Regions from separate parts of the Endozoicomonas sp. ALD040 genome, predicted to be linked through region 1. Evidence: predicted binding sites of a transcription regulator. Region 1 holds the regulator's gene; each other region holds the start of a gene.
The links. The regulator PhoB, encoded in region 1, activates phosphate uptake and scavenging genes when phosphate is short. The targets are predictions, from matches to a motif close to TGTCATANNNNTGTCANA.
Positions count from the first base shown of each region.

Region 1 (5,824 bases):
CTCTTTCATCAACTCTGTGCTGACTGAAAAAGGTGAGCAGGGTGCCAGGGCAATCTGAACCTTTGCCCCCTCGTCTGACTCATGATAACGATGAATCAGACGTTCGGAGTCGTCGAGTATCTCAGCTTCTGTTTGCACGGTAGACTGGGGAGGAAGGCCTCCATCCTTCTCTCCAAGGCTCATGGAACCCCGAGTCAGTATAACCCTGCTGCCAATACTGTCAGCGGCCTTCACCTGAATATCAATGGCTTCTGTGAGTGCTTCCGGGAATAGGTAGTGATGATCTGCCACTGTTGTACAACCGGACTGCTGCAGTTCTGTCAGTCCCAGCTGAGTGGCGTTAAACAGCATCTCTGGCTTCAGTCTGGCCCAGACAGGATAAAGCGTTTGCAGCCAGGGAAAGAGTTTTTTATTCAGTGCCGGAGGGAAGGCGCGGGTCAGGGTCTGATAAAGATGGTGATGAGTATTGATCAGACCGGGAAGGAGAACCTGTCCGGAAGCGTCATAGCTTTGATCACAGGAGACTTTCGGAGACTGTCCCGAGGGAACCAGCTCTGTGATCTTGCCGGAGCTTTCATCAATCACCACGCCGTTACCGGCGTCCTGACTGTTTGCGGTGAAAATAGCCAGGGGATGTTTTATCCAGACTCTCATCATCTGCCTCTTGTTATGAGCAGGACGGTCTGGATAGTGCAACAAGCTGCCGTATACCATAGACCGCCAATACAGCAGTTTATGGCAGTGACTTGCGTGTTAATCTGCCCGGTTCATTTTTACCTTGTGACTCTACAAGATTTTTATCGTTTCTCAAACCTTCAGACCGCAACCACGAAGAACAATGTCGCAGATAGTGTCAGCGGCTTGATCGTAGGTTGAGGCAGGCAGTTTCTTTTTGTTCATGATAAGGCAGATCTGTTTTTCATAATCAGCGTAATGCTGAGTCGATCCCCAGATCATAAAAATCAGGTGCATGGGCTCTACCCGGGCCATTTTACCCTCATCCATCCAGTGCTGAAAAATCTCTGTTTTGTTTTTAAACCACTGCTGGGTAGAGTCCTTCATGGACGGAGACAGCTGCTGGCAGCCATGAATGATTTCACTGGCAAAAATTCGGCTGGCTGTGGGGTATCTTCTGGAGACTTCTATTTTTGAGCGGATATACCGTTCAAGTGACTCTGCAGGGTCATCTTTCGGATGAAAGCTGTTCAGTTTGTCATTCCAGAGATACAAAATATTGTTAAGAACTTCGTCATAAATTTCCTGCTTGTTACTGAAGTAATACAAGACAGTCGGTTTTGGTAAATCGGCCAGGTCAGCTATACGCTGGATTGTGGCTCCCCCGAATCCATGCCGGGCAAACTCCTGTTCGGCAGCTTTCAAAATCAGCCGAACTCTCTCGGTTCTTATACGACCGGTCTTTTGGGGCGTACGTTTTACGACAGCCATGCGCGGATCCTGATTTATAGTTTTCGATCATCCCTTGGGGATGATTTATACCATTGGCAGGAAGCATAGAAAAGAATTCGGTCGTGTCCATTAAAGTCAGGCAGAAAGAAATTGAGGAAACCGTGACACTCCCCGCCTTGGAGCCTGACCGAGAATAGCGCCCGTAGCGAGGACGGCAGAAAATTGAGGATGAAAATTCGGTTTTGTGAGGAGAATAGCGAGCTATTTGACGAACAAAAGCGGATTTTCAGACCAATTTGCTGCCGCCGCAGTAGGGCAGTCTATTCTCGGTCAGGCTCCTTGGAGGGTGTCGCAAAAACTCTGGTTGCCATGCTTTTAGGCCCTGTGGGTTCCAGCGTGGGAACGAGTTGTTGGAGTTTTGCGACACCCTCAATCGGGCGGAGGGAGATATAAGTCGGGAAGGTCGGGCCGCGTAGGTCGGGCCGCGTAGGTCGGGCCGCGTAGGTCGGGCCGCGTAGGTCGGGCCGCGCTGGTGAAGAGCCTTATGCTTGCGTGTTTGTGCATAGTTGGCTAAATTCACTGTCGGTCTGTCTCTATGCAGAAACTCACGATGATGAAAACCAAGCACTGTTAACAAAAAATTAAGGCAGAGCCAACTGCCCAACCGCCCTTGAAGAACCAGATGAACCCATACCTGAGTGACCCGTTAAGGCAGCGGCAAATCAAACAAAAGACCAATAAATAACCGAGGGGCACCCGGTTGCTGCTGATGGAGGCTTCTGCGTAAGTCCGGTCGTTATAGGCTGGCTGTAGCTTATGAAGTCAGAAGCCTCGCCTGACAAGGCGGGGAGTGTCAAGGTGAGCTGCCTTGTTTCCTCCCGGGGCAGTTCTGGAAAATTGGATTTGTGCAGCAGGAGTGATGGTGCCTTTTATTGATTTTTCAGGCTTATCCTGGAAGCCGAGACATTATTTGAAACAGCAGATTCCAGAGCCCTGGAGAGACTGGCTGCTGGACAGAGGTTCCCTGACTCAGCGTTTGAAACATGAGTTTGACGGCGACTTCAGGGTTCAGGTTATTCGTCACGGGACCTTTATGCCGACCTGTTCGGAGCTAAAGTTTCTCAATAACTATGAACAGTCAAAGGCTACGTCCACGTCTGGTGAGTTGGCAGGATCATTCGAAAACAGACATTGCAGCAAAATGGCTTCTATCAGGGAGGTTCTGCTGATCTGTGGTGGCCGACCCAGAGTGTTTGCACGAAGTGTATTGCCTCACAGCAGTCTTATTGGCACGAACAGAGAGCTGCTGCAACTGGGCACTAAGCCCCTGGGGGAGTTTTTATTTAATCATCCCGGTATGCGTCGGGGACCATTTGAGGTAGCGGAACTGCCGGCTCGTCAGTTTAATCCTCATCTGGTTGAAAAATACTCTGATGAAACAGCCTGGGGAAGGCGGTCGTTATTTTATTTGCACGAAAAGTCTATATCTGTTTGTGAAATCTTTTTGCCGGACCTGTCTGAACAGACAGAGAAGCACTCCAGAGTCATGTCGAAGCATCCTGAACCCTGAAGCTCTACAAGAATGATTGTTTGTCGAAGCACTTACCTCGTGAAATATAGAGATTTCCGCAGTCGGTCTGGTCATGGCCTGATTGAGAACCTGGCCTGACCTGATAAACTGGCGATGCGGGTCATGATTCAGGGCGATGAGCAATAAGAATCTCAGCGATGATAATAAAGATGCAGATAAGCAGCTAAATATTATGATGCAATTCAGAAAACCAATGGCGGTATTGGCAGGCACTGAAGTAGTTCTGCAACGATTTCCCCGTTTAAAAGATTTCTTACGGCTGGCCCGGCTGGACCGGCCTATTGGTATTTATCTGTTGTTCTGGCCTACTATGTGGGCACTCTGGGTGGCGGCAGAAGGTGTACCGAGTCTGAAGAATCTGGTGATTTTTTCGGTCGGCGTGGTTTTGATGCGCAGTGCAGGCTGCGTTATTAATGACTTTGCTGACAGGAAAGTGGACGGCCATGTTAAGAGAACACAGCATCGACCGCTGGTAACGGGTAAAATTCAGGAAAAAGAAGCGCTGATCTATTTCTCCGGTATGGTACTTTTGTCTTTCATTCTTGTACTCTTTACCAATACTCTTACCGTCCAGCTCTCTTTTGCCGGATTATTGCTGGCCTCGGCTTACCCTTTTGCCAAAAGACACACTCATCTGCCTCAGGTGGTTTTGGGGGCTGCTTTTGGCTGGTCGATACCCATGGCTTTTGCGGCTCAGAGTGGCTCGTTGGGAAACATCGTCTGGCTGATGTTTCTGGCCAATCTCTTCTGGACAGTGGCTTACGATACTCAATACGCCATGGTGGATCGTGACGATGATCTGAAAGTAGGTATCAAGTCCACAGCCATTCTATTTGGCGAGATGGATAACCTGATTGTTGGTTGCCTGCAGGTACTTACCCTGATGACACTGGCCATGGCAGGCCATCAACTGGAGTTAGGTGCTCTCTATTATCTCTCATTGTTGGCTGTCGCAGCCCTTTTCGTTTACCAGCAATGGTTAACCCGTCGTCGTGAGCGTGAAGCCTGCTTCAGGGCGTTTCTTAGTAACCACTGGGCCGGAGCCATTGTATTTGCAGGTTTCGTGTTGAGTTATCTTTGATCTTCAATCCGGCTTAGAGCCCGGTAAGTATTGCTACTTATGGTGGCTGTGGGGATAAATGGCGAAAAGCCTTACCCTGTAAACCCTGAGGGATCTTTTTATTTTTAAGCTGCAATATCAGCCTTTAGTGTGTCATCTGCCTGTAACATTTCAAAGGTGTAATGTCCGGTGTATAGTGCGGTTGATCAAAGTAGTGAGAAGCAGCCTGAGCGATAGGAAAGGTGCTGTCCTGAGACACTACCATCCTGATATAGCCCTAATGAGCTTCAGCTGATAGATGCCAGAACGTCACCGCCGAAATCGAATCGACAGATAACAGGTAGAGATTAATGCCAGGAAAGACCATTCTGATCGTAGATGACGAAGCACCGATTCGCGAAATGGTGACCGTTGCTCTGGAAATGGCAGGGTATGACTGTCTTGAGGCAGCAGATGCCAGAGAAGCGCACTCTCTGATTGTGGATAACAAACCCGATCTGATCTTGCTGGACTGGATGTTACCAGATGTCTCTGGAATTGAACTGGCCCGTCGTCTGAAGCGCAATGAGCTGACCTCTGAAATACCCATTGTTATGTTGACGGCCAAAGGTGAAGAAGACCACAAAATCCAGGGACTTGAAACCGGTGCCGATGACTACATCACCAAGCCTTTTTCTCCCCGCGAGCTGGCTGCTCGTTTAAAAGCGGTTCTCCGTCGTACAGGCGGATTTGATAACCAGTCTCCCATTGTCATCAAGGGATTGGAGCTGGACCCTGTCAGCCACAGAGTCTCTATTGATGGCTCACCTGCTGAAATAGGACCTACCGAGTACCGTTTGCTGCAGTTTTTCCTGACGCACCAGGAGCGTGCCTATACCCGTGGGCAGTTACTGGATCAGGTCTGGGGTGGCAACGTTTATGTGGAAGAGCGAACCGTTGATGTACACATTCGACGCTTGCGTAAGGCCTTAGGTGATAACTACGAAGCCTTTGTGCAAACGGTTCGTGGTACTGGATATCGTTTCTCAACGAGGGTGTAAACCTTTTATGCTCAGTGCTCAGCAGTTATCTGGCCGGGAGTAATATGACAACAATTTCAAAAACCCATTTGCTGAGCCGCATGATCGCCTACGTGATTGTCGGGTTTTCCCTGGGCTGGTTGTTTGGAGAGCCTTTTTTAGGACTCTGTGTGGTCATGGGAGGTTATTTTGTCTGGAGCTTCCGTCAGCTTTTCAAGCTGCTGGACTGGCTGAATGACCCCAAGGCCAGGAGCAAAGAGCCTCCTGAGAGTAAAGGGTTCTGGGGGCAAATTTTTGATGGTATCTATCGATTGCAAAAACAGCACAGTCGTTCCCGGCAAAAGCTGGCCGGAGTGATTGAACGTGTTCAGGAATCAACTGCTGCGCTGAACGACGGTGTTGTAATGATAGATAATCAGAGCAACCTGGAATGGTGGAATCCCGCCGCTGGAACTTTGATAGGGCTTAAGACGCCTGACGATCAGGGGCAGTTGATTACCAATCTGCTACGTGATCCAAGGTTTGTCGACTACTTTGAGCAGGGTGGTTATCAAAAAGCTCTTGAGATCCCCTCGCCAATCAACCCTGATCATCAACTGCAATTTAATATAACGGTTTATGGCAAAGGCAATCGTCTCATGACCGTTAGAGATGTCACGCGCTTGAATCAGCTGGAAGTCATGAGAAAAGACTTTGTTGCCAATGTCTCCCATGAACTGAGAACACCACTGACGGTTGTGTCTGGAT
Region 1 covers NZ_CP184829.1:2,705,715-2,711,538, forward strand. Annotated here, with positions in the region: gene ACOJUN_RS09515 (8-oxoguanine deaminase) at 1-657, opposite strand, end outside; gene ACOJUN_RS09520 (TetR/AcrR family transcriptional regulator) at 808-1,446, opposite strand; gene ACOJUN_RS09525 (chorismate--pyruvate lyase family protein) at 2,327-2,977, shown strand; gene ubiA (4-hydroxybenzoate octaprenyltransferase) at 3,192-4,079, shown strand; gene phoB (phosphate regulon transcriptional regulator PhoB) at 4,409-5,098, shown strand; gene phoR (phosphate regulon sensor histidine kinase PhoR) at 5,143-5,824, shown strand, end outside.

Region 2 (5,824 bases), 460 kb from region 1:
CCGCTTCGCAGCAGCGAAGGCGTGAAAAGTGCCAAGAATACCTGCACCGACAACCATTAAATCGTATTTCAAAGGTGTCTCCCTGTGTTCAAATGTGCTTAAGGATATCGGCCAGGCTGTCGAGCACCAGCGTTGGAGCGGCTGTTGCCAGTTGCTCCCGGGTCTGGGCGCCTGTAGTCACGCCAACCGTGATACCGCAGTGGGCGTTTTTTCCTTCCTCGATGTCAATGGCTGAATCTCCGGCTTTAAGTACCTGTGAACTGTCGTGAATACCGGTTTTCTCCATGGCCAGCTCAATCATGTCCGGTGCTGGTCTGCCGTTTGTTACATCATCCGCAGTGATCAGGGTGTCGAATTCGACCCCGGGCAGCCAGTTCATCTTTTTCAGCAGGCCTGTTGCTACCTGTCGGCTATAGCCGGTGTTGAGTGCGACCTTGATGCCTCTTGCCCGCAGCTCTTTCAAAAGTTCGGGGACGCCGTCAAAAGAGGTGACTGCCAGTTCTTCATAGGCCCGTGTCAGTTGTTTTTTAAAGGACTGGAAGATTTGTTCCGAGTCCGAGTGGTCAAAGCCTTTGGACGACAGGGTATCTTTTATGGCCTGATGCTTCTCTTTGCCTGCGCCATGCTCAAGGACTTCGTCCAGAGTGAAATCGTAGCCTGCGTCGACAAGGCTCTTCTGAACGGTTTTGTAAACGACGTTGTGTTCATTGACCGTGGTACCAGCCATATCAAAAACCGCGAGTTGAATTTTGTTCATTGTGACCTCTTCTCATTTTTCAGATTCGGAAATTAAAGGGTTTGGACGTTCAGTAAGAAAATGGCTCATACCATTGGCACCAGCAGGTATTAATGACTCTCAAGTCATGGGGCTCACAGTGGTGTCAGCGGCTATAACCACCGCATCCTGCCGCCAATACTCAAAGTCACAGTCAATCAAGACATTCGATTGATCGTAGTTTGTTCGCTCAACCAACAAACCGGAACTGCCCGTGGTGACCTTGAGGTGCAAAGAAGCCTCGGCATTCAGGCCTACCGGGTACAACCTGAAACTGACCCGGGCATACTGGCGGTTATAATGCTCCTGATAGATATCGGAGAGTGATCGAGACAGATCATGCTTGAGCAGATCCGGGAAGTAGGCAGGGTTCATGTAATTTTCAACGTAGAGGACATTTCGCCCATCCACTGAACGAAGGCGTTGCAGCCGATACACAGGGGTCAGAGCTGGGATCTGAAGTAGCTTTTGAACCCTGGGCGGTGCTGGAACCCGTTCAGCATGGATCATCCGGGTACCGGGTACTCTGCCCTGGCGGGTAACGATGGTATGAAAGTTAGCATTCACCGTAGGGTCATAGGTCACTCTTTGCGGAGAAACAAACCAGCCTCTGCGATCTTCTCGATAGACCAGTCCGTCGGCTTCCAGTGATGACAATGACTCTCTGAGAGTAATGCGGGTGGTACCGAATTTTTCACTCAGCAATCGCTCCGAGGGTAGCTTGCTTCCCGGTTTTAATGCCCCGCTTTCTATCTGCTCGTTCAGGGCCGTGCGAATGATTTGATACTGATTTTTTCCCTGTCCCATAAATACTATTCTCTAAGGGTCAATGGATTTTCAACTGGTATAGACCATACTAAACGACTTTTATGACAATTAAATGATCGCTTTTATGACAATTAACTATTTGCTTGACTGACGTTGGGGGAGCTCTTTTAGCTGTTGTTTCCAGACTGGTATGAATGTGAAATTTTTATGAAGAGTGGTCGCTGGGTATTTACAGAAAAAAGTGTCTCCATCATGATTTTGTACCAATTGGTATATACCAGACGATTGAAATTTCTGTTTCTACAGGTGTCTCATTAAAGTCATGTCTACAAAAGAAGTGCCCACTGTGAAAGAAAAGAGCCTGGAAAATCCTTATCTTCTGTTGACTCCGGGACCCCTCTCAACCTCTGCCAGTGTCCGAGAAGCGATGCTGCGTGACTGGTGTACCTGGGACGATGATTACAACCTTGGCGTGGTTGAAGAGATCCGCAGTCAGCTGATTAAACTGGCCTCGGATACTGATGACTACACCGCCGTTCTCATGCAGGGTAGTGGTACTGCTTCGGTAGAAGCAACCGTCGGGTCGGTTATCTCTGATGAAGGGAAATTACTGGTCATTAACAATGGGGCTTACGGTGCCCGTATTGCCCGGATTGCCGAGTATCTGAATATTCCCCACAGTGTTCTGAATTGTGGTGAGATTAATCCGCCGACGCCGGGGGAAATTGATCAGGTACTCTCTGAAGATAAAGCCATCACTCATGTCGCCATTGTTCATTGTGAAACCACAACAGGCATGCTGAACCCTGTTGAAGCAGTCGCACAGGTGGTGAAGAAACACGACTGTATTCTGATTATTGATGCCATGAGCAGCTTCGGCGGTGTGCCGATTGACCTTGCCGGGCTGGGTATTGATTTTCTGATCAGCTCTGCCAACAAGTGTATTCAGGGCGTACCCGGTTTTGGCTTTGTTATAGCTCGTCGTACTCTTTTGTCCCAATGCAAAGGCCTGGCCCGCTCTCTGTCTCTGGACCTCTATGATCAGTGGCAATGCATGGAAAAGAATCACGGTAAGTGGCGTTTTACTTCCCCCACCCACACCGTAAGGGCTTTCCATCAAGCCCTGGCAGAGTTGATTGAAGAGGGGGGCATTGCTGCCCGTCACAAGCGCTACGCCAGCAATCAGCGTTTGCTCGTCCAGGGTATGAGTGAGCTGGGCTTCCGGTGCCTGTTAGACACTGAACTGCACTCTCCGTTTATAACTTCATTTTACTCCCCCGAGCACCCCGATTATGAATTCCTCCGCTTTTATGAGCAGCTGAAAGGGAAAGGTTTCGTCATTTATCCCGGTAAAGTCTCTGATGCTGACTGTTTCAGAATTGGCAATATCGGGGAAGTGTATCCGGAAGACATCAGCCGATTGATTAAAGCCGTTTCCGAAAGCATGTACTGGCAGGAACAGTAATACTGTCAGGGTGTGAACCTGAAAGTAAGCGCTGACTGATAGATGATCTGCCTGAGCCGCTGAGCTGATAGCCAGAGATTGAAAAAACAGCTTCATAACAAAGAGAGGTTATCGGTTAACCTGGTTCACGATCCAGCTTTCTGTAATGCACCGCTTCAGCAAGATGCTTCTGTTGAATGTCTTTGTCCTCATCAATATCCGCCAGAGTTCGGGCCACTCTCAGTATTCGGTGTACGGCTCTGGCTGAGTAACCCAGTTTGTCACACAGCCGGGTCATAAAATCCTGTTCTTGCTTATTCAGTGAACAGTATTCATCCATCTCGCTGGCAGACAATCGGGCGTTGGGTTTCCCCTGCCTGTGCTGCTGGATAGACCTTGCCTGAATCACCTGTTGACGTATTTTTTCAGTTGACAGGTTTTCATCTTCGGGCGGGTTTTCAAAAAGTCGCTCCGTTTTCTGACTGGAAACCTCTATCTGTAAATCAATGCGATCCAGTAAAGGACCTGACAGTTTTCGTTTGTAACGTCTGACCTGCTCGGCAGAACACTGGCAGGCTTTCTGTGGATCGCCAAGATATCCACAGGGGCAGGGGTTCATAGCGGCAATTAACTGAAAGCCGGCAGGGAAGCTGGCCTGACCTTTGGCCCTGGAAATAACCACTTCCCGGGTTTCCAGGGGCTCTCTCAGTACTTCCAGGGCTACCTTTTGAAACTCCGGCAGTTCATCCAGAAACAGGACACCATTGTGAGCAAAGGAAATCTCTCCTGGTCGGGGCTGACTGCCACCACCCACCAGGGCGACGGCTGAAGCGGTATGATGGGGGTTGCGAAAGGGTCGCTGCTTCCATGAAGGGGGCTGGCTGTAGGAAGACAAAGTATGTATGGCGGCCACTTCCAGAGCTTCCTGGTCATTCATCTCGGGAAGAATCCCGGGCAGGCGACTGGCCAGCATGGTTTTGCCGGTTCCCGGAGGACCGTAGAAAATCAGATGGTGAGCACCAGCGGCCGCCGTCATCAAACCTCGTTTAGCCTGTTGTTGCCCCTTTACATCCAGCAGGTCGGGATAATCGACAGGGGATTCATTCCTGTTGCAGGTGGCTTCTGTAAGATGTTGATTACCGGTGAGATGAGCGCAGACGCCCAGCAGGTTTTCTGCTCCCAACACTCTGGCATCAGGGCAAAGGGCTGCCGCTTGTGCATTCATTTGGGGAAGCAGCAGTGTGTGAGCCGATTGGCTGCAGGCTATGGATGCTGGCAGTGAGCCGGTGATCGGTCTCAGCGCGCCTGAGAGGGCCAGTTCACCAAGAAACTCGTAACCTTCCAGAGACTCAGGTTTGAGCTGGCCCGATGCCGCCAGAATACCCAGAGCGATAGGCAGATCAAAGCGACCGCCTTCTTTGGGAAGATCAGCGGGTGCCAGATTAACGGTAATACGGGAAACCGGAAACTCAAAGCCACTGTTGAGGATGGCACTTCTTACCCTGTCTTTGCTTTCACGAACAGCAGCTTCCGGAAGACCGACCATATTCAGGGCTGGCAGACCTGCCGACAAATGCACTTCAACCGATACCGCAGGCGCATCCAGCCCGGTTTTGGCGCGGGTTTGAACAACAGCTAGCCGCGACATAAACACTCCCTTCTTTTTGTGCTTGTTTTTGTTGTTTTGGCACACCGGAATGGAATGCCTTTGCAAAGCTGAAGGGTTGAGAATAGCAGTGATTCAGAGATTTGCTGGCAGAATTGCCCGGCCAGCAGGCTGGCCGGTGCAGAGGTCAGTTAATGATTTTCCAGGAACCGTCTTCCTGCAGGCAAGCCTGACCCCAGGCATCCTCAGTTTGACCACCTACTGTAATGGACTGTTGAAATTCACGGCAAACCAGACCGCTGGAGGCACTTTTGCCTTCTTTGGTAGTAACAACATAGCCGGAGGCATCGCCTTCATCCCAGATGATTTTTTCACCGACAGGCGCTGTAGTGGCTTTGATCTGTGCTTCTTCGTGAGCACGCTGCGCCGCTTCATTGATGTTGTCGAGAATTTTCAGCGTGATGGCCGTAAACGCCAGCCATTTGTAGGCATCGTTGTCATCGTGGTAATGGCCATAGCCGTAGTATGAGTTACCATAGTTTCTTACCACGACAATATTGTTTCTGATCACCCTTTTTCTAGGGGCTACAACGACCAGGTTGTTCTTAATGACCTTTGGGCCATCCCAGCCATTATGACGGTGGTCTTGACGATCATCTCTTCTGTCTTCTCTGTTATCCTGGCGGTCGTCTCGACGCTCTTCACGATTATCCTGACGGTCGTCATGACGTTCTTCGCGATTGTCCTGACGGTCGTCTCGACGCTCTTCACGATTATCCTGACGGTCGTCACGGCGCTCTTCACGTATTTCATCCCGATCATTATTGCCCGGGCTTGCATGGACCATTGTTGAGACCGGTGAAAAAGTGGTGAGTAAAACTAAAAACGTAAACAGTCGTTTTATCATATGGGTTCTCTCCAGAGAGGTCTGAAGCTCAATGGCTCCAGACCCGGAAGCTTAGTCGTTCAGCTGCCACTTCTCGGTTGTCTGTTATCAGGCAGACTTACCCATCAGCAGAACACTGGCCTGAACGCGTCCGGTTCCTTCGGTGTCGTAATAGAATCTTACTTTTTCAATGGCCCTTGCTTTGCCGGGCAGGTCAATGACGCGGGAGCTACCGCCTTTTCTGACTTTGCTGCGGATGGCTACTTCACGGCTCTGACCGTTCTCGTAGTGAACAATCACTTTGTCGAAATCCACGTCTGCACCTTTGACCTTGAACTGCAGACG
Region 2 covers NZ_CP184829.1:3,166,677-3,172,500, forward strand. Annotated here, with positions in the region: gene ACOJUN_RS11420 (TIGR03364 family FAD-dependent oxidoreductase) at 1-72, opposite strand, end outside; gene ACOJUN_RS11425 (phosphonatase-like hydrolase) at 89-757, opposite strand; gene phnR (phosphonate utilization transcriptional regulator PhnR) at 857-1,582, opposite strand; gene phnW (2-aminoethylphosphonate--pyruvate transaminase) at 1,866-3,008, shown strand; gene ACOJUN_RS11440 (YifB family Mg chelatase-like AAA ATPase) at 3,124-4,635, opposite strand; gene ACOJUN_RS11445 (hypothetical protein) at 4,781-5,500, opposite strand; gene ACOJUN_RS11450 (hypothetical protein) at 5,588-5,824, opposite strand, start outside.
Region 2: phnW (2-aminoethylphosphonate--pyruvate transaminase) is a predicted target of PhoB. The motif match lies at 1,644-1,661, and genes of this name have one in related genera.

Region 3 (5,824 bases), 750 kb from region 1:
CCCGACGATCCCGTGTTGTTTATCAAACCTTCAACATCACTGACAGCTCTGGAAATACCCTTTGCCATTCCCGTCGATCGCGGTGAAGTTCACCACGAAACAGAAATAGCAATTCTGATGGACACCCGACTCCAGAATGCCAGCGAGAATGAGAGCATTGATGCCATCAAGGCAATAGGGCTGGCATTGGATCTGACACTCCGGGATGTTCAGTCCCGGCTAAAAGAAAAAGGACTGCCATGGGAAGTGGCCAAAGCCTTTGATGGCAGCTGCCCCGTTTCAGGGTTTATTGCCAAAGAGCACCTGCCCGATCTCGATAACATTCACTTCAGCCTTAAAATTAATGGGCAGACACGTCAGGAAGACACTTCAGCCCATATGCTGACCTCAATTCCGGGGCTGATCAGCTACATAAGCCGTCACTTCACACTGGAACCCGGCGATATTGTCCTCACTGGCACTCCGGCCGGCGTTGGTCCTCTGAAGCAGGGAGATCGGCTGGAATTAGCTATTACTGACCGCTTTAGTCTGGCAACATCCTGCATTTGATCCTAAAGAACCCGGCACTTCTTCAGATATTGACTGTAGAGAAATCAGGCCACAGGCAAAGGAAAGCCAGTGTCAGTCAGGGAAACCTACAGCGTCCATATTCTGGTGGTGGAAGATAGCCAGGTAAACCAGATGGTGGTCAAAAAGCTACTTGAAAAATTGGGCTGCAGCTGCAAAGTGGCCCAGAATGGTCAGGAAGCACTGGACATTCTTGAGACTTCAGAGGCCTTCAACCTGATTCTCATGGATTGCATGATGCCCATCATGGGTGGTCTGGAAGCCACTGAAAAAATCAGAGCCTCCGGGCAACACTATGCCGGAATACCGGTTATCGCTTTCACAGCCAACACCTCGGAATCGGATAAGATTGCCTGTAAGTCTGCCGGTATGGACGATTTTCTGGACAAACCTGTTTCACTTGCATCTTTATCAGAAAAGCTGGTTCTTTGGACCCAAGACTGAAACTGCCTCAAATCCTAAGGGCTTTTGGCGCTCTGGATTCGAGACGTTCTGCCCTGTGTATCAATGGCTACAAAAACCATATTGGCTTCAGTCAGCTTGGCGCGACCGTGTTTATCTTCCACCCAGGCTTCAACGACCACCCGAATTGACGTTTTGCCGACCTCTGTCACCCGGGTGAACAGCGCAAGAATATCGCCCATTTTAACTGAGCGCATAAAACTCATACTGCCGATACTAACGGTGACAACACGTCCTGTGGCAATCTTTCTGGCCATGATTGCGCCAGCCTGATCAATCTGCATGGCCACCCAGCCACCAAAGACATCGCCTGTCGTATTAACAGATTGGTAGTCTGCCAGCACTTTCAGCGTCAGTTCTCCCTGAGGTCCGGGAGCAAGATCATTATTCAGTTCCATATTGCTCTCTAGCACTTGATGTTTTTATTTTTTTGGCGCAACCGACTCTGAAAATCCCTATATATAATGTCAGTTGTTTCTTGCGCCCGCGATCTTCCTGATCGTGAAGCTTTTCCAGCTGAAGGTATTTTACTTCTCTTCTCAGTTAGCGTTGTAGCTAAAACACTCAGCGAATAGAAACTGGCACAGGAGGCATGCTTTGCAAGCCGGGCTCGTACCTGTCTTGGCATTTCATCAGTAATCTACAATCAAGTTGGAATTAAAGTCAGTGATTTTACATTATGACTATTGCGAATATAAAGCTTCACTGTCGTTCATATAACTGTCACATTTTCATCTTATAGTTCTTGCCAGTAAACAAATGCCTGTAGCTGTATAAGAGAGGCTAAAAAATCCCTTTAGGAGAGATACGAATGAAGCTTAGAGCTCTAATAACAACAATTGCCCTTGCGACCGGAATCCAGGCTGCCTCTGCCAGTCAGATTGACGCTGAGATCCCCACTTATAAGAAAGCCAGTGGTGTATCAGGCAATCTGTCCAGTGTCGGCTCTGACACTCTGGCTAACCTGATGACTCTGTGGGCAGAAGATTTCAAGCGTGAATATCCTAATGTGAACGTACAGATTCAGGCTGCCGGTTCTTCTACTGCACCACCCGCTCTGACGGAAGGAACGTCCAACATCGGCCCCATGAGCCGCAAGATGAAAGACAAGGAACTGGAAGCTTTTGAGAAGAAGCATGGCTACAAGCCCACTGCTGTTCCGGTTGCCATTGACGCTCTGGCTGTTTTCGTCAATAAGGACAACCCAATCAAGGGTCTGACCATGGCTCAAGTGGACGCTATTTTCTCCTCCACCCGCAAGTGTGGTGGCGACAAAGACATCAGTACCTGGGGTGCTGCCGGTCTGGACGGAGCCTGGAAAAACCGCTCAATCCAGTTGTACGGCCGTAACTCTGTATCCGGCACTTACGGTTACTTCAAGAAGAAAGCCCTCTGCAAAGGTGATTTCCGTAACAACGTAAATGAGCAGCCTGGTTCTGCTTCTGTGGTTCAGTCTGTCAGTGCATCTGTAAACGGCATCGGCTACTCCGGCATCGGTTACCAGACTTCCAGCGTACGTACTGTACCTCTGGCCAAGAAAGCCGGTCAGCCATTCGTTGAGGCAACGCCCGCTAACGCTGTCAACAACTCTTATCCACTGTCTCGTTTCCTGTACGTGTACGTTAACAAGCAGCCCAACAAGAAGTTGTCCCCTCTGGAAGGCGAATTCCTGAAGATGGTACTGTCTCAGCAGGGTCAGGAAGTCGTCGTTAAAGACGGTTACATCCCTCTGCCTGCCAAGGTGGTTGAAAAGTATCTGTCTGAACTCGATCTGTAATCACAGATTCATGAGTGATCCACACGGGGCCATCTGGCCCCGTTTTTATGGCGGGTACTCAAAGAATCATGGCGGCAATCCAGCCAAAAATAATCATCGGAATATTAAAGTGTAAAAAGGTGGGAATCACCGAATCCCGGATGTGGTCGTGCTGACCATCCACGTTCAAGCCGGCAGTGGGACCAATGGTAGATTCTGAAACCGGGGAGCCTGCATCACCTAATGCTCCTGCGACTCCCACAAGACAGGCTATCGCCAGTGGCGTAAATCCAAGTTCCATGCCCAGTGGCACATAAAGGGTGGCAATAATCGGAACCGTAGAGAACGAAGAGCCAATACCCATAGTGATCAGTAACCCGACCAGAAGCATAAGAATGGCCGCAAGAGCCTGACTGCCTCCCACAAACATCTGTACCTGACTCACCAGCTCTGGAATATCACCTGTTGAGCGGAGCACTTCCGCAAAACCTGCGGCCGAGATCATGATGAAGCCAAAAGCTGCCATCATGCGCAGACCCTCATTGAATACCTCATCTGCTTCCCGCCAGCAGACGACTCGCCCAATGACCATGGTAATAAAGCCCAGTGCAGCAGCGAGAACCATGGACCCGGTTGTCAATTGACTCACCAGCACCAGAACAATGGCTATGACAGAGGTAATAATGGCAGGCTTGCTTAACTGAATATCTTGTTCATGAATCAAAATGGTCTCTTCTACACGATAGGTTCTGGACTTTCGGTAACTGAAAAAAACAGCCAGCAACAACCCCAGGAACATACCCAAAACGGGAATCGCCATCGCCAGCGGCATCTGGCTCAGTTCAATATCCAGCCCATTCTCCTGAAGGTTGCCACCAAGAATCTGATTCAGATAGACATTGCCAAAGCCTACAGGAAAAATCATATAGGTCGCGGTAAGGCCAAAGGTAAGAAGACAGACCACCTGACGACGATCAATCGCCATAGCACTGAATACCGATAACAAGGGAGGAATCAGTATGGGAATAAAGGCTATGTGGATAGGTATCAGGTTCTGGGAAGAAAAAGCCATCAACACAAGCGCCAGAAACAGGCTGTACTTTAGCTTCACATTATTGTGCGAGCTGTTGCTGTTCTTTACTTTGCGGATGATCTTTCCAGCCATCCACTCAGGTATGCCGGAGCGGGCAATGGCTACAGCAAAAGCACCCAGCATGGCGTAACTGATAGCAATGCCTACGCCACCGCCCAAACCTCTGGAGAATGCCTCCAGAGTCTGGAAGATATCCAGACCACCGATCACTCCCCCGGCCAGAGCCCCCACAAACAGTGCCAGAACCACATTAACGCGCAACAAGCTCAACGCGAGCATGACGGCAACCGCCAGAATCACTGCGTTCATATTAATTCCAAATTGTATTTTATCGTTATAACGGCCAGCGGCTATCTATAGTGAAGCATGGACAATAGCGGCATTACCAGATTGTAGTTAATTGGTTTATTTTTCGCGCAAATAGAGAATTAGCAGGCCAAATAACTATAAAGTGAAGAAATATCCCTGAAAACGCAGGCTGGAATCAATTCTCTGGCGAGTTGCTCTTATATTGATCAACTAATGGCCTGAGTGCCCGTGCCTGCTGAGCAATGGTCGGATCACCGCTATCTTCTGCATTGCTCAACCTTACATAGACATTATTGTCATCTTCAGGCCAGCAGGTTCTTGTTCCTGTCTGCATTTGTAATACCAGATGTTGCACAGAGAACAAATGAACGGTTGGCTCAATGGCTCGTGCCCGCTCAGCAAGGTCCCGATCATTGCTTCGCTGTGCACTACTCAACCTTGTATAGATATATCTGTCATCATCAGGCCAGGTCTCACTCCCCGCCTGCACTTGTGCCAACAGATGCCGCACAGAGTAATAATTAACCAATGGCTCAAGTGCTTCTGCCTGCTCAGCAATGACCAGATCATTACAATCCCTTGCAATACCCAACCATGTATGGATATAACTGTCATTCCAGGCCTCATCCTCTGCCTGCACTTGAGATACCTGATGCTGTACAGCGTACAAATTAGCTAATGGATAAATTGCCCGCGCCTGCTTTGCAATGGCCGGATCAGGGTTGTCTACCAGCATTCTCAACGACCCTAGATGGATAAAACCCTCATATCCGGGCCAGGTTCTATTCCCTGCCCGCACTTGCAACACCAGACGCTGCGCAGAGTACAATTTTACTAATGGATAAATTGCCCGTGCCTGCTCTGCAATGGCTGAATTATTACAAAATAGCGCAGCATTCAACCTTACGAAGATACTATAGTCATCTTCAGGCCAGGTCCCTCTACCTAGCAGCATTCCCATCACAATATGAATCACCTCTTGCAGTCCTTTCCGGATCTCTTTCCATGTCAGAAAATCACCCAAAGCGCTCTGATCATGCCGACAATATGGGCAGAAACGATTCCCTTCCATGTTAACTTCTCCTGTCAGCCACTGTTTCAGGCATTCCAGATGGAACAAATGCAAACATGACGTTTTCATCACGTCGTCAGATTGTTCTAAATTAAGCAGGCATACGCTGCAAGTTTCCCCAACATATTCAACCCCCTGCGCTTCTTCAAAATCATTCGAATCAGATTGAGGCAGCATAAATACCGGATACAACATAACTGTTTCTGGCTGATGCATCTGCCCATGACCAGACAAATCTTTCCCCGATAGTTCAGCAAGCAGTTCCGAGGCATCTAACGGCACCCGACTGAATAACGACCTGTTGAATGCCATCTTCTGTGTAATACCTGCCAAAGCCGCAGATAAATCTTTGTCACTGACGAATGGTCTGGATTGACCGGAAGTGGTGGGATATCCATTATAAAGCCATTGTTTCAGCCGCTGGCCGATCCCGAGCAGCACTGACAGGTAGTCAAACTGCCAGTCGGGCATTTTAAACAATCCCCTGCCGGAAATGCCCGGTATAAATAGAGGAGGGGGTGGTGGGTCAGGTGGAAATCCGCCTCCTGATAATCGCAAGGCGGAT
Region 3 covers NZ_CP184829.1:1,951,306-1,957,129, forward strand. Annotated here, with positions in the region: gene ACOJUN_RS06475 (fumarylacetoacetate hydrolase family protein) at 1-549, shown strand, start outside; gene ACOJUN_RS06480 (response regulator) at 619-1,011, shown strand; gene ACOJUN_RS06485 (acyl-CoA thioesterase) at 1,026-1,427, opposite strand; gene ACOJUN_RS06490 (PstS family phosphate ABC transporter substrate-binding protein) at 1,841-2,806, shown strand; gene ACOJUN_RS06495 (Na+/H+ antiporter family protein) at 2,865-4,187, opposite strand; gene ACOJUN_RS06500 (RING finger domain-containing protein) at 4,363-5,824, opposite strand, start outside.
Region 3: ACOJUN_RS06490 (PstS family phosphate ABC transporter substrate-binding protein) is a predicted target of PhoB. The motif match lies at 1,740-1,757, and genes of this name have one in related genera.

Region 4 (5,824 bases), 450 kb from region 1:
ATCTTTCAGCAAACCCATCATTTCTTTGCGATATTGACGGTTCTCCCTGGCATCAATGACCAAATTGACCAGCCCAAAACCACGGGCAAAGCCCCGGCAAAAGCATCTGTGCTTTAGCAATTCATTTTGATTCCCCTATGTTATTTGCCTACAGTGGTAGGGCAATGGAGGTGATTTATGGAAAACTTGTATGACACTGATTTCTACACATGGTCTTATCGACAAGCCGAGCTTATCAGGCAAGGCCGTTTCGATGAACTTGATATGGACAACCTGGTCGAGGAAGTTGAGGACATGGGTAGAGCCCGTTATCGTTCAGTACAGAGCCGTTTGTCTCAATTACTCATGCACTCGCTTAAATGGCAGATGCAGCGTAAAAAAAATGATTTGCATGAGATGGATCAATGGTTCCGAAGCTGGTCAACCAGTATCAGTAAACAACGTATTGCCATTGAGCATGAGCTTGAAGAAAATCCCGCTCTCAATAGTAAACTGGACGAGATTTTGCCAAAAGCCTATCAGTACGCCCGAAAGCTTGCTGCCAACGAGATGCAGTGCAGACCCGACGCTTTCCCGTCTGAGTGCCCATGGACCTATGACGAAATCATGGAAGATGGCTGGCTGCCGGAGGCTGATGATGACTGATTTATACAAAACCGACTACACCGCCTGGCTAAGCCAGCAACGGGAGCTGCTGGCTCAGCGACAATTTCACAAACTCGACATTGACAATCTGTTGGAGGCGATGGAGTACGAAATGGGCAGTACCAGAGATACTCTTGAGTCTCATTTATCGGTATTGGTTTTACATCTTCTCAAATACGATTATCAGAAACGCATTCTGAAAGATTTGTGGGTAGAGGATAAGGTTGTCCAGACGTGGATGCCAAGTATCTACAATTCCAGAGCAGCGATTGAAAAGCAAATTTCAAAACACCCTCATTTACAGCCCATGATCGTGGAGTTATTGGCGGGTGCATATTCCGATGCTTGTCGGCAAGCAGTTAAGCAGATGAACAATTACGCTCGCAGTGAAAGCCAGAAGCTGAGCAAAAAAAGCTTTCCCGGCCAATGCCCATGGACCTTTGAACAGATCACAGATGACGACTGGCTGCCCGGCGACTAAAGCAGCGCAGCAGCCCCAATCCCCGCCACCGTAATAATGGTGCCAAAGACCCCGCCCTGGTTCTGGGCACTCTGCCGAACCGCCGCCTGATTGCACAGCCTCCGACGACCAGGAGTTGGCCATGTTGCAGGAAGCTGTCACAGAGTCGAAAAAGATCTGTAATATTTTAGTCATTTCTCTCTCGTAGAATCGCGATATCCCTTCTGGTCTTAGCCAGAACAAAATGATTATCCGACTGGAGAGAGCTCCATGAAAAAACACCTGACAGCCCTGACCCTGGCAACAACTTCAATTTTCAGCGCTTCATCTTTCGCTGCATCTCCTGTGGAATTGACGGTTTATACTGCTTTTGAGACCGACATTCTGAATCGCTACAAGAAAGCCTTTGAGCAGGATAATCCCGATATCAGCATCAAATGGGTACGGGACTCTACCGGTATCATGACCGCTAAACTGCTGGCAGAAAAAGATAACAGCAGGGCAGACGTCGTATGGGGTCTGGCCGGTTCCAGCATGGCACTGCTGAAGGACGAAGGCGTACTGGGCACCTACAAGCCCAGAGGTCTGGATCAAATCAAGACTCAGCTGGTTGATCCTGATGCCGCTAAAGCCTGGTTTGGCAACCAGGCCTATTTCAATGTCATTTGCTACAACGAAGCGGTAGCCGCAGCCAAAAAACTGCCCAAGCCTCAATCCTGGCAAGACCTGCTTGATCCGGTCTATCAGGGCCAGATTGCCATGCCTAACCCGGCCTCTTCCGGCACTGGCTATATGCAGGTTTCCGCCTGGCTGCAGAGCATGGGTGAAGACAAAGGCTGGGCCTATATGGATAAGCTGAACAACAACATGTCCCAATACACTCACTCAGGTTCCAAGCCCTGTGTTCAGGCTGCCATGGGTGAAGTGGCTATTGGTATTTCCATGGCAGTTCGTGGAGCTCAACTGAAAAGCCAGGGCGCGCCACTGGATCTGATTCTGCCAAAAGGTGGCATTGGCTGGGATGTGGAGTCAGTGGGTCTGGTTGCAGGTACCGACAAGGCTGCAGCTGGAAAAAAACTGATCGACTGGTCTCTCAGCCAGGAAGCGAATGAGCATTATGTAGAGGCTTACCCCGTTGTCGGTCACAAAGACGTCCGTAAAGAAGTACCTAACTATCCAGATGTAGAAAGCGCCATGGTGGATCTGGACTTTGGTGAAATGGCCAGTGAGCGTGAGACTGTACTTGCTGAGTGGTCCAAGCGTTTCGATCATATGTCCGAACCCAAGTCGTGATATCACACTAGTTACACAGAAAGTGCCGTTTATTCCCCAACGGGAATAAACGGCTTTTCAGGTTTGGAGCTTTAGGAAGTTAACGCTATGAAACCCTTTCTCACCATCGAAAACCTGGGGAAACGCTTCGGCGATTTCACCGCTCTCAAAGAGATTTCCCTGTCCGTTAATAAGGGTGAATTCATCTGTTTTCTCGGCCCCTCGGGTTGCGGAAAGACGACGCTGTTGAGAATGATTGCCGGATTGGAAGCCTGTAAACAGGGAGAGATCTGGCAGGATGGCACCAACATAACAGCACTCCCACCTGAACAAAGAGACTTCGGCATTGTCTTTCAATCCTATGCCCTGTTCCCCAACCTGAGTGTTTCAGAAAATATCGGTTTTGGTTTGAAAAACCAGGGTCAATCCAAACGTGAAGTTGAGGACAGCGTGAACCAATGGCTGGATATTATCGGCCTGCAGGATTCCGGCCTCAAATTTCCCTCTCAGCTTTCTGGCGGTCAACAACAGCGTGTAGCACTGGCAAGGGCTCTGGCACTCTCTCCGGGGTTGTTGTTGCTCGATGAACCCCTCTCGGCCCTGGATGCCAAAGTCAGAATCAAGTTGCGGGAAACGATCTGTAAGCTGCAAAGAAAACTGGGCATTACCACCATTATGGTGACCCATGACCAGGAAGAAGCCATGGCTATGGCTGATCGCATCGTGGTGATGAATCACGGAAACATAGAACAGATAGGCACACCGGAAGAAATTTACAAACAGCCAGCCTCTCGCTTCGTTGCTGAATTTGTTGGCGCCATGAACTTTCTGGAAGGTGATACCAACAAAAAGAATCAGGTCGTACTGGCCAACCAGCCACTCTCTCTGCCAGTGACTGAGTCAACAACGAGAAAAGTGATTCTGGGGATTCGTCCGGAAGACCTGAGCTTCAGTGAAGGTCAGTCTGCTTTGCCAGTCAGTGTTGAAAGTCTGGAGTTTCAGGGCTCCTTTGTTCGTGCAGAGTGCAGCCCTGTTGGCTGGAGCAGTGAGCGACTGATTAAAGTCGATGTACCTGTCCACCAGCTGGCTGGCCTTAAGCTGGAACCGGGGAGCCAGAATCGGTTGTCCCTGAGTGAAAAACATATCCATGTCTTCCCTGCAGCATGATGAGCCCGCTTTAAATATGAGTCTATCTACACACACCCCAGCGGATGCAAACTCTCCAGCACTGGGCCGGAAGCCTCTGCTGCCAGCCATCAGCAGGGATCAATGGATTCTTGGGCTGGTCATCGGAGCGGTTGCTCTCTATCTGATCATTTCACTGCTTCTGCCACTCCTGGCCATGCTGGCAAGAAGCGTTCAGGACAGCAGTGGGACGTTTATTGGTCTGAGTTACTTTGCTGAGTATCTTGGCAACCCGGCCCTGAGTCATTCCATTGGCAACACGCTGAAAGTCGGTGTTATTGTTACGACAATAGTCGTTAGCTTGTCATTCCTGTTTGCTTACGGACTGACACGAACCCAGATGCCTTTGAAACCGCTCTTCAAAGTAATGGGCATGTTACCCATACTGGCACCTTCCCTATTGCCTGCCATCAGTATGATTTATCTGTTTGGTAATCAGGGGGTGGCTGTAGACCTGCTGTTTGGTCACTCTATTTATGGTCTGCCCGGTATTGTTATGGGTCTGGCTTTCTGGACCTTTCCCCATGCACTGCTAATTCTTACCACGGCGCTTTCAACATCCGACGCCAGACTCTATGAAGCAGCTCGCTCCATGGGTACCTCTCCATTCAGAACGTTTACAACAGTCACGCTTCCAGCTGCCAAGTTTGGTTTGATCAGCACGGTCACTGTCGTATTCACCCTGGTCGTAACCGACTTTGGTGTCCCGAAAGTGATTGGTGGCCAATATAACGTACTGGCTACCGACATCTATAAACAGGTCGCCGGTCAGCAGAACTTTGCCATGGGCGCTGTCATCAGTGTGCTTTTGCTGATACCCGCTCTATTGGCTTTTGTGATTGATCACAGAGTGCAGAAAAAACAGAAGGAATTGTTTGGCGCTCGCTCAGTCAATTTCCAGCCCGAGCGAAACCCCGTGAAGGACAGCATTTTCTTCCTGCTCTGTAGCCTGGTCTCTCTGGCCATTTTGGCCGTGGTGGGCATGGCGATTTATGGCTCATTGGTCACTTTCTGGCCCTGGAATATGGAGCTATCCTGGAACAACTATCAGTTTGAAAGGTTCAGTGCCAATGGCTGGGAACCCTATTTCAACTCTCTGGAAATGGCGTTCTATACGGCTATTGCCGGAACCCTGATTATTTTCATTACCGCTTACAATGTGGAAAAAAGTAAGTTACCCCCCATACTAAGGCACTTTATCCACATTATGGCCATGTTGCCGATGGCAGTACCCGGTATGGTGCTGGGTCTGGGTTATATCTTCTTCTTTAATCAGGCCGGTAATCCGCTGGGTATACTCTATGGAACCATGGCTATTCTGGTTATCAACACCGTGGCCCACTATTTCACTGTCGGGCACCTGACGGCATTGACCGCTCTGAAGAAGTTACCCGCCGAGATCGAACAGGTAGCCGCATCACTCAAGATTCCACAGTATAAAGCTTTCCTGAAAGTATCCCTGCCGGTCTGCACGCCTGCTTTGCTGGATATAGCGATCTACCTTTTCGTCAACGCCCTGACCACCACGTCGGCTGTTGTTTTCCTTTACTCCACGGATACTATGCTGGCTTCCGTTTCTGTAATGAATATGGAAGATGCCGGACAAACAGGCCCGGCCGCAGCCATGGCGGTTTTGATTCTGGCAACCGCAGCCTGCGTCAAGATAGCTCATATGACGTTGGGTAAATTGCTATTGAACAGAACCCAGAAGTGGAAGCACTCCTGAAGCACTCAAAACTCGCTGGTCTGTGGGAACGTGATTGATTCGTTCCCACGATGAAGCATGGGAAGCAGAATATTTTTACGACGGGGAGGATATCAAAGGTCTTGATGCACCTGCTTCCCGGAAATAGATGCTTTCCATTTGTCAAACTGAGCCTGAAGCTCATTGATCGGATCGACACCTGCGGGAACGGACGCTACGCCCAAATCGACGTAGTAGTTCTCTTCGGTGTCATCAGGTCGGGCAACCACCAAAAAAGAGAATAATGAGGAAACCCCTTTAGAAGAACAGCGGCGATCGGCACCAGCAAAATTAGCGCCCTGTATGGCGGCCATGAGTTTATCAGCCAGACTGCCCTGGGTACCGTTAAAACTATCTTCCATATTATCCAATACTGCTTCATGTAATAGAGAATTTCCCAGAATCACATAATGGTTTCCCGTACGATGTCCATCTGCAATAAAGACATCTTCTCCCGTAAAAGCAGCAGACCGTGGATGATTGGCAGCATCAAAATCGACAATGCCGTACTGCCGGGC
Region 4 covers NZ_CP184829.1:3,159,670-3,165,493, reverse strand. Annotated here, with positions in the region: gene ACOJUN_RS11415 (DUF29 domain-containing protein) at 178-645, shown strand; gene ACOJUN_RS11410 (DUF29 domain-containing protein) at 635-1,126, shown strand; gene ACOJUN_RS11405 (putative 2-aminoethylphosphonate ABC transporter substrate-binding protein) at 1,376-2,398, shown strand; gene ACOJUN_RS11400 (putative 2-aminoethylphosphonate ABC transporter ATP-binding protein) at 2,486-3,544, shown strand; gene ACOJUN_RS11395 (putative 2-aminoethylphosphonate ABC transporter permease subunit) at 3,525-5,288, shown strand; gene ACOJUN_RS11390 (DUF1028 domain-containing protein) at 5,381-5,824, opposite strand, start outside.
Region 4: ACOJUN_RS11405 (putative 2-aminoethylphosphonate ABC transporter substrate-binding protein) is a predicted target of PhoB. The motif match lies at 1,284-1,301, and genes of this name have one in related genera.